2 regions of the Hyphomicrobium nitrativorans NL23 genome follow, and region 2 is predicted to be linked to the other one. Evidence: predicted binding sites of a transcription regulator. Region 2 holds the regulator's gene; the other holds the start of a gene.
The links. Region 2 encodes PhoB, which activates phosphate uptake and scavenging genes when phosphate is short. Its sites were predicted from a motif close to TGTCATNNANCTGTCAT; they were not measured.
Positions count from the first base shown of each region.

Region 1: W911_RS06385 (RNA degradosome polyphosphate kinase) is a predicted target of PhoB. The motif match lies at 2,336-2,352, and genes of this name have one in related genera.

Region 1 is NC_022997.1:1,377,374-1,381,857, reverse strand. It holds gene W911_RS06385 (RNA degradosome polyphosphate kinase) at 86-2,278, opposite strand; gene W911_RS06380 (HdaA/DnaA family protein) at 2,418-3,140, opposite strand; gene W911_RS06375 (AI-2E family transporter) at 3,137-4,231, opposite strand; gene W911_RS06370 (CDP-alcohol phosphatidyltransferase family protein) at 4,292-4,484, opposite strand, start outside.
Region 2 is NC_022997.1:487,322-491,805, forward strand. It holds gene W911_RS02175 (alpha-2-macroglobulin family protein) at 1-80, opposite strand, end outside; gene W911_RS02180 (hypothetical protein) at 615-1,208, opposite strand; gene phoB (phosphate regulon transcriptional regulator PhoB) at 2,039-2,734, opposite strand; gene phoU (phosphate signaling complex protein PhoU) at 2,760-3,470, opposite strand; gene pstB (phosphate ABC transporter ATP-binding protein PstB) at 3,611-4,417, opposite strand; gene pstA (phosphate ABC transporter permease PstA) at 4,442-4,484, opposite strand, start outside.

The DNA of each region.
Region 1 (4,484 bases), 890 kb from region 2:
ACGCTTAGACCACGCGCTCGCTATGAAAGGAAAGCGCGTAAAGGCCACATCGAGCGGAAGGAATGAAGGCGGGAATGAAATCGCTCTAATCCTTCTGCACGAAATCGAATCGCGGAGGAAAGTTGTCTTCCGCGGCCTTGCCCCGGCCCGAAAGCGACGGGTTGGTCATGAAATATTTATGCGCGTTGAACGGCTCTTCCCCAGCGGCGGGTGCGATGCGTTGCGCCGATCCGTCCGGTTTGATCTCCCAACTCTGCTGGTTGTCCATGAAGTTGGCCACCATGATCTGGTCGAGAACCTGCTCGTGAACCGTCGCGTTGTTGACCGGCACCATGGCCTCGACGCGCCGGTCGAGGTTGCGGGGCATCATGTCGGCCGAGCTGATGTATACGGCGGCCTTGGGCGAGGGCAAGCCCTCGCCTTCGCCGAAACAGTAGATACGTGCGTGCTCCAGGAAGCGCCCAATGATGCTCTTGACGCGGATATTCTCCGAAAACCCTGGAATTCCGGGACGTAGGCAACAGACGCCACGCACGACGAGGTCGATTTCGACACCCGCCTGGCTGGCCTCGTAAAGCGCATCGATGATCTGCGCATCCACGAGCGAGTTCATCTTCATCCAGATAGCGCCCGGCCGGCCCGCCTTCGCATGCCCGATCTCGCGTTTGATGTGATCGAGGATCCGATTGCGGATACCGTGCGGGCTCGCCGCCATCTGCTCAAGCTGCGCAGGCTCGCCATAGCCGGTGACGAAGTTGAGAACGCGCGTCACATCGCGCGCGATGGACGGGTCCGTCGTGAACAACGAAAGGTCCGTATAAATTCGCGCCGTCTGCGCGTGATAGTTGCCGGTGCCGATATGGCAGTAGGTTACGAGGCCCGAGCCCTCCCGGCGCACGACCTGCCCGAGTTTCGCGTGCGTCTTGAGTTCGATGAACCCGTACACGACGTGCACGCCCGCCTTTTCGAGATCGCGCGCCCAGCGGATGTTGGCCGCCTCGTCGAAGCGGGCCTTGAGCTCCACCACCGCGGTCACGGACTTGCCCGCTTCGACCGCTTCCTTGAGCGCTTGCACGATCGGGCTGTCGCGCCCGGTGCGATAGAGCGTCCACTTGATCGCCATCACGTTGGGATCGTTCACCGCCTGACGCAGGAACTGCACCACCACGTCGAAGCTCTCGTAAGGGTGATGGACGATGATGTCCTTCGAACTGATGGCCGCGAAACAATCGCCGTTGAACTCGCGGATACGCTCCGGAAAGCGCGGATTGTAGGTCTTGAACACGAGGTCGGGACGGTCCGCCACGATGAGCTGCGACGTATCCGAAAGCCCCAGGAGACCGTCCTTGATGAAAACGGATTCTTCGCCGACTTCGAGTTCGCCGATCACGAACTTCTTCAGCCGGTCCGGCATTCGCGCGTCGAGTTCGAGCCGGATCACATGCCCCCGCCGGCGCCGCTTCAACAGCGTCTCGAACGAGCGCACGAGATCTTCGGCTTCCTCCTGCAGCTCGACGTCGCTGTCGCGCAGCACACGGAACGCACCCTGGCTCTTGACCTCGAAGCCGGGAAACAGCTCCGAAATGAACATGCCGATCAGCACTTCGAGCTGGATGAAGCGCAGTTCGCCCTCCTTGCCCGTGGCATCCGAGCTGAGACGAATGAACCGTTCGAGCTGGGCCGGAATGGGAATGAGCGCGCTCAGACCTTTGGCGTCGTTCTTCCGCTGCATCCACACCGCCATCGTGAGGCCCAGGTTGGGGATGAACGGGAACGGATGCGCAGGATCGACGGCAATCGGCGTCAGGATCGGAAACACGTGGCTGATGAACATCCGTTCGAGCCAGATCTTCTCCGCATCCGATAATTCCTCGGGCTCCACCAGCGTAACGCCCGCCGCCGCCATGTCCTTCTTGATCTCGTTCCAGGTCGTCTGCTTGTCGGCCACGAGCCGTGCGGCGAATCGGTTGATCTCAACAAGCTGGTCCTTGGGCGAGAGCCCGTCCTGGGATGGCGTCGTCACGCCGGCCGCGATCTGGCCGTAGATGCCCGCCGCGCGCACCATATAGAATTCGTCGAGGTTCGATGCCGAGATAGATAGGAACCGCAGCCGCTCAAGCACCGGATGGCTCTTGTTCTGAGCCTCCTCCAGCACCCGCCGGTTGAACTGCAGCCAGGAAAGCTCACGGTTGTAGAAGCGATCGGGCCCGGTCGGCGCCTCCATCTGAGGCACATCCGTCTTCCTGACAGGTCTCGGCTTTCCTTTTGCGAGGGGCATGGTGTCTTTCCTGGGGGGCTTCGATATTCGGCGGGACCGAATAGAGGCGCATGTCATGCGACAGTATGATGACAGCAAGAGCAGAAACTAGACCATGATCGTTTCGGACCCTACCAGTCCGAAACATGAACCATCGGTCTCACAATGCGAACTCGTCGTCGTCGGGCTCGGAACGCTCGTGAGCGAGCGCTTCTGCCGCAACCGCGCGGGTGACTTTCCGCTGTTGGGCAAGCGAAAGCCGGTCGCACGCCGCCACCAGCCGCGTGGCCGCTTCCATCGAGCGCTCCATATGCAGCGCGAGGTAGCTCACCACGTGCGGCTCCACGAGAAGCTGGCGGTCCGAGAACAGCTTGACCAGCACGGAGCGCAACAATGCCTCGTCCGGCGGCTCGATCGAGACGGGCGATGTCGCCCGCAGCCGGGACCGCAGGTCCGGCAACAGAATATGGCCGATCTCTCCCGGAAGAATGCGCGAGGTCATGAGCAGCGACCCCGCCTTCTCTCGCGCGAGATTGAGCAGATGAAACAGGATTTTCTCGTTTCCGATTCCGCGGTCGATGTCTTCAACCACGAGCCGGGAATGGTCTTCGAACGCAGGGACGGCCGCCTCCGTGAGCGCCGCGGCCCGAACGATCGGCGCGCCCGATGCGAGCCGCCACACGTTCGCGAGATGGCTCTTGCCGACGCCCGCGGGCCCGACGACGAGTTGCGAGGGAAGCTGCCAGTTCGGCCATCCGTCGATCAAGTCCACAGCCGCCGCATTCGAACGGCTAACGAGGAAATCCTCGGCCCCCTGCGCCTGCCGCCCCGGAAGCGCGAGCACAAGCTGTTCTGGCATGGCATTGCGCGCACCCGCCGTCATGGCTGGCCCTCGCGCGCATGGGTGGCGGAAGGCACGGCGGCGGGCTGCGTCCCTCTGTAGACCGAGCTGTCGAGATAGATATCGAGCGCGAACCGGATCAGCACACCGACTGCCGCAGCGAGCGGCACGGCAATAAGCGCACCGACGAACCCGAACAGATAGCCGAACACGAACAGCGCGAAGAGGACCCACACAGGGTGGACGCCGATGCTCGATCCCATGATGTAGGGCGTCAACACGAGCCCTTCGAGCGCTTGGCCCGCCATGAACACACCGACCACGATCGCGATCGGCACGAGTTCAGGCCAGAACTGCATGACGGCTACGCCCGCAGCCGTGAGCAGGCCGAGCGCAGCCCCGGCATAGGGAATGAACGTTATGAAGCCGGACATAAGCCCGATCAGAAGCCCATAGTTGAGGCCCGTCAGCGTGAGGCCGATCCCATAGAACGCGGCCATGATGAGGCACACCGCCCCTTGTCCACGGACGAACGCCGAAACCGAGCGGTCCATGTCGCGGGCGAGCATGCGAATGGTCGGCGCATGATCGCGCGGCAGCCAGCTGTCGATCTTGGCGACCATCCGGTGCCAGTCCACCAAGATGTAAAAGACGACCACCGGCGTCACGACCGCGAGCGCGAAAAAGTTCACGACCGCAAGCCCACCCGTCCACAGCGATCCCGCAAGCCACGCAGCGAGCCCTTGCCAGTTGTCGGCAACGGCACCGGACGCTTTCTCGATGCCCTTTCCGTCCTGTCCGAGCTGCTGGCCTGCCACGTTCTCGAAGGCACCGCGCACGGCTTCGATAGTCCCGGGCAGCGCCTGAAAAAGCTCCTGCGCCTGACGCACGAGAAGCGGCGCGATCAGGAGCACGAGCAGGAGCACGGCCACGATGATCAGCGTCACCACGCCAAGCGACGCAAGCCCACGCCCCACACCACGCTTTTCGAGCATGTCGACCACGGGGCTCAGAGCATAGGCGAGAATGATGCCGACGACGAACGGAAGAAGAATGTCGTTGAGAGCCGCAAGGCCGATGAAAAGGAGGCCGGCGGCCACCACCCAGAACAGAACCTGCCGCTCCGAAGCCATATCCTATCGTCTCCGAACACCGAGGCCGCGCCGCCCGAAACGGGTGCGTTTCGCGCACTCTTACCCGGACATATGCCGAAGCCAAGCCCGGAGATACGCCGCAAGCGACGCAACGGTAAGTGCCCCCGTGATCCACACCAGCAGGAAGCGCACGTCACCGAGCCCGAGGCGAAACCCTTCATCCGCAAGGACGGTTGCAGCGAGAAAAATCTGCGCCGCCGTGTTCGCCTTGCTGACTGCCAGCGGCTGGATG
Region 2 (4,484 bases):
AAGGGGCGTTCGTCTGCGATGGCGGCTGTGAGGCCGGAGATAACGAACAGCGAGAAAAGGAGGGCTTTGAGACAGCGCATTGCCTACCACCTTGGGGTTGAACGGCTGATTTCCAGTGTTCGGACAGTACTCCGGGGCCAACGGACACGTGAGCCCATCAGAGCTGAACGATCAAACGTTGGCGGTAACCGGAATTTGCCGGGAAATGCCGCTCGTTGCGGGTGCTTTATGCCGGGGCGGCGAGACGTGGGGAGGTGCGCGATCGTGGGCGGGCGCGTCCAACGCAAAAGGCCACCCGGCGGAAATTGACGGGCGGCCCTTTTTGCCGACGTGCTTGAGGCACCAAACCCCCTCAGGATGGCCTCACGACGCGAGGGCTTTTGTTCGGCTGGCAGAAGCGAGGTCGCAGCAAACCTCTATGGTTTGTAGGACCTTGCGACGCACCTGCCGGGCAAAAGATCCGCGCGGCTTCGCCGTGGGACGAGATGGGCCGACGGCGGCGTCGAAGCGCTCGACCGATGCGAAGGCATCGTTCTTCGCACTTCTCCTGGCCCTCGACCAATCTCGTCTCATCGTGACGTCATCCTGAGGGGGGTTTGGTGCCTAGGGAAGCGTCAGTGACGAAGCAGCGCTGGGGGAGGTGCTGCGTCGTTGCCTGCAAGGAGAGACGGATCGAACAGGTTGGGCGGGCGCGGGCCCCTCGGCGCGGGGGCTGCGGAGAGGCTGCCCTTGGGGCCGGCCGCATTCCAAATGTGTGCGAACGAACGCTGGGCGTTGCCGGAGGTGGTCGTGCAGCGATCGCAGAACAGCTCATAAGCGTCGCGCTTCAAGGGATCACGACGCATGCAGTCGCCGATCCATGCGGTGGTGTCGTCGAGCACGAGTTGCTCATGTGCGTCGAGAAGGCGGATGTCGGTGGCGAAGCGGCAATCGGCTCGCGTCATCGCAGCGGCCGGTTCGAGCTTCGTGTGACGAACAAAGACGATTTCGAGGGCGACGCCGGCTGCTTCGAGATCAGCGGTGAGCGCTTCGAGTGCGCACGCGACGGGGCTTTCGGCAGAGAGCGCGAGAAGACGGTAGGTGACATTGCCGGCGGGCGCGCCCTGCTCACGGAGGGCTTCAAGATGGCGCGCGACAAACGCTTTCAGGCGGGCCTCCTTCTCGTCTTTTACGGGGCCGTTCGCGCGAGCCGAAGGACGAAGGGGCATGTATGTCTTCCTTGATTGCGAGCCGCGGAAGCCCGTAGCTCGCCGTTGTCGTGATGGCGTCATTTAGGCGCCAAGACGGTTAAGCAAGTGTTGAACAACGTGAGCCGTTACGGTGTCGCACAGGGCGCTCTAAGACTTGACTGTGATCGCTGTGCGCCAGCCCTCAGCGAGGGCGAGTGCGCCGTCTGTTCCGGAATTGGATGAGAATTTTTCTGCAACCGTTTCCATTTGCTTTGACTCTTTCAATCGCGTGATTGGGCGACTCGGCGCGAGCCGATTTCGTTTCCAGGCGGACGGGAAGCGTGTTTCTGGGCGCCAAGATCGGCGAAGATTTTTTTGCGGGCTCGGTCCGGCGGTTGGCCTCTACCTCGCGGAGTCTCGCGCCGAGCCCATCGGGCACATGCGAGCCGCCCCTGGGGCGAGCCTGGGCCGTGGTCTCTGTTTTCGGGGGTGCGTTGAGTTCGGCCAGGGCGCTCTGCGCATACGGGCCAAAGGCGTGGGCTGCGCGGGCCATCGCGTCGGGAACGAGCCCGAGCCGCGACGCGTGCCCGAACCATCCGCGCGCGCGCCATTTCTCCGGCGCATACGCCATGAGTGTCGACCTGTCTCTACAGGCGCTGCCGACACCATACGTGTGCTGGCCAGCGCGTTACGAATGAAACCGATCAACCCCGGGCTGTCGTGATCCGGGTTCTGATTAAGCGTTGTTTTTGTCGCGAGTGCGGCCGGCGCGTGACGGAATCGGCGCTGGTGCGGTTCCGCTCCCTGTCATCCCGGCTCGGCGCTCTGGCTTTCGCCATCGCTTGGCCGGGATGACAGGGAGCGAGGCGTCAGATGCCGTTGCGTTCGCCGAAGACGTAGCCGGAGCCGCGAACGGTGCGGATGGGATCGCGTTCCTTGCCGCGGATGAGCGCCTTGCGCAGGCGTCCGATGTGAACGTCCACGGTGCGTTCGTCAACAAATGCGTCGCGGCCCCAGACGCCGTCCAGCAATTGCGCGCGCGACAGCACGCGGCCGGGGCTTTCCATCAGGAATTCGAGCAGGCGAAATTCGGTCGGGCCGAGATGCACTTCGCGCAACCCGCGCGTCACCTTGTGCGCCGGACGGTCCAGCTCGATGTCGGCAAAGCGCAGGACATCCGCCATCCGATCCGGCGCGGCGCGGCGAAGGATCGCCTTCACGCGCGCCATCAGCTCGGGAAGCGAGAACGGCTTGACGACATAGTCGTCCGCGCCGGTCGAGAGACCGCGGATGCGGTCTCCCTCTTCGCCGCGCGCCGTCAGCATGACGATGGGGATGGAGCGCGTTTCCATTCGCGCCCGCATCCGCCGGCAGATCTCGATGCCCGACGTGCCCGGCAGCATCCAATCGAGAACCAGAAGATCCGGTTTCTCTTCCGCCACGAGGATTTCGGCTTCTTCGCCGGTTTCCGCGTGCGCGACGCGGAAGCCTTCCGCTTCCAGATTGTAGCGGAGCATTTCAGCGAGAGGGGCCTCGTCTTCGATGAGCAGGATTTTTGCCGTCATGTCAGAACCTGTGTTGTGTCAGGGATCAGCTCGCGGGGAACAGCGTCGAGCTGGTGTCGTCGCCCTTGGGGCGGTCGTCGGAGATCATGGTGCCGCGCACGAAGAAGTGGATCGTCTCGGCGATGTTCGTCGTGTGGTCGCCCACGCGCTCGATGTTCTTGGCGCCGAACAGGAGATGCGTGGAGAGGCCGATGGAACGCGGATCCTCCATCATGTACGTGAGAAGCTCCCGGAACAGGGAATTGTACATGGAGTCGATGCTTTCGTCGGAGCGCCATACGGAAAGGGCGCGTTCCGCGTCGCGTGCGGCGTAGGCGTCGAGCACCTCCTTGAGCTGCTGGAGCGCGAGATCCACCATATGGCGCAGGCCGGTCATGAGAGGCTTCGGGTGCGATTCGTCCGCAATCGCGAGCGCCCGCTTGGCGATGTTTTTCGCGAGATCGCCGATGCGTTCGAGGTCGCCGGTGATGCGGAGCGCCGCCATCACGTGACGAAGGTCGTCCGCGAGCGGCTGGCGGCGGGCGATCATCGAGATCACCTGCTCCTCGATGTCACGCTCCAGGTCGTCGATGTGGCGGTCCGACTTCACGACCTGCTCGGCGAGCTTGGGGTCGCGTCGCTCAAGCGCGTCAAACGCCTGGCCCAGGATGTGCTCGGCGAGGCCGCCCATCTGCGCGATCTTCTTGTCGAGGAGGGCAAGCTCTTCCTCGTAGGATTTGACGATATGCTCGTTCATGGCGTCTCCTTTGGGCCTTCCGGCCACGCGGATATGTTCGGGTTTCGAAGGCGCGCGCAGCGATCTGCGCAGCGCCATAATGCCGTTCAGCAGGACATTCCCATCTCGGGTCATCGGGTGGGCTCCTTTCGGAGCCGCGATTAGCCGAAGCGCCCGGTGATGTAATCCTGCGTGCGCTGATCCTGCGGGTTGGTGAAGATTTCGTTGGTCTCACCTTCCTCCACAAGAATGCCGAGGTGGAAAAACGCGGTCCGCTGCGAAACGCGGGCGGCCTGCTGCATCGAGTGCGTGACGATGACGATACAGTAGTTACGCTTCAACTCGTCGATCAGCTCTTCCACCTTGGCGGTCGCGATGGGATCGAGCGCGGAGCACGGCTCGTCCATCAGGATCACCTCCGGACCGACGGCAACGGCACGCGCAATGCAAAGGCGCTGCTGCTGGCCGCCGGAGAGGCCGGTGCCGGGATCGTTGAGGCGGTCGCGAACTTCTTTCCAGAGACCGGCGCGTTCGAGGCTTTTGGCCACGATGTCGTCGAGCTCGGCTTTATTGGCCGCGAGGCCGTGGATGCGGGGACCGTAGGCCACGTTCTCGTAGATCGACTTCGGGAACGGGTTCGGTTTCTGAAACACCATGCCGACGCGGGCACGAAGCAGCACGGGGTCGAGCGAGGGATCGTAGATGTCCTCGCCCTCAATGGTGATCTTGCCGGTGACGCGGCAGGCCGCAATGGTGTCGTTCATGCGGTTGATGCAGCGCAGGAACGTCGACTTGCCGCAACCGGACGGGCCGATGAAGGCCATCACGCCGCGGTCAGGGATGTTGACATTGATGTCCTTGAGCGCCTGCTTCTCTCCGTAAAAGACGTTGACGTCCTTTGCCAGAATTTTAGGCCCAGTCGCATTCGCTGAAGACTGCACGGTGGCGCTCGTTGTTTCCATAAGCATTTTCATACTCCCAGTATCAGGGGCCTACCAGCGGCGTTCGAAGCGGCGACGCAGGATAACGGCAAGA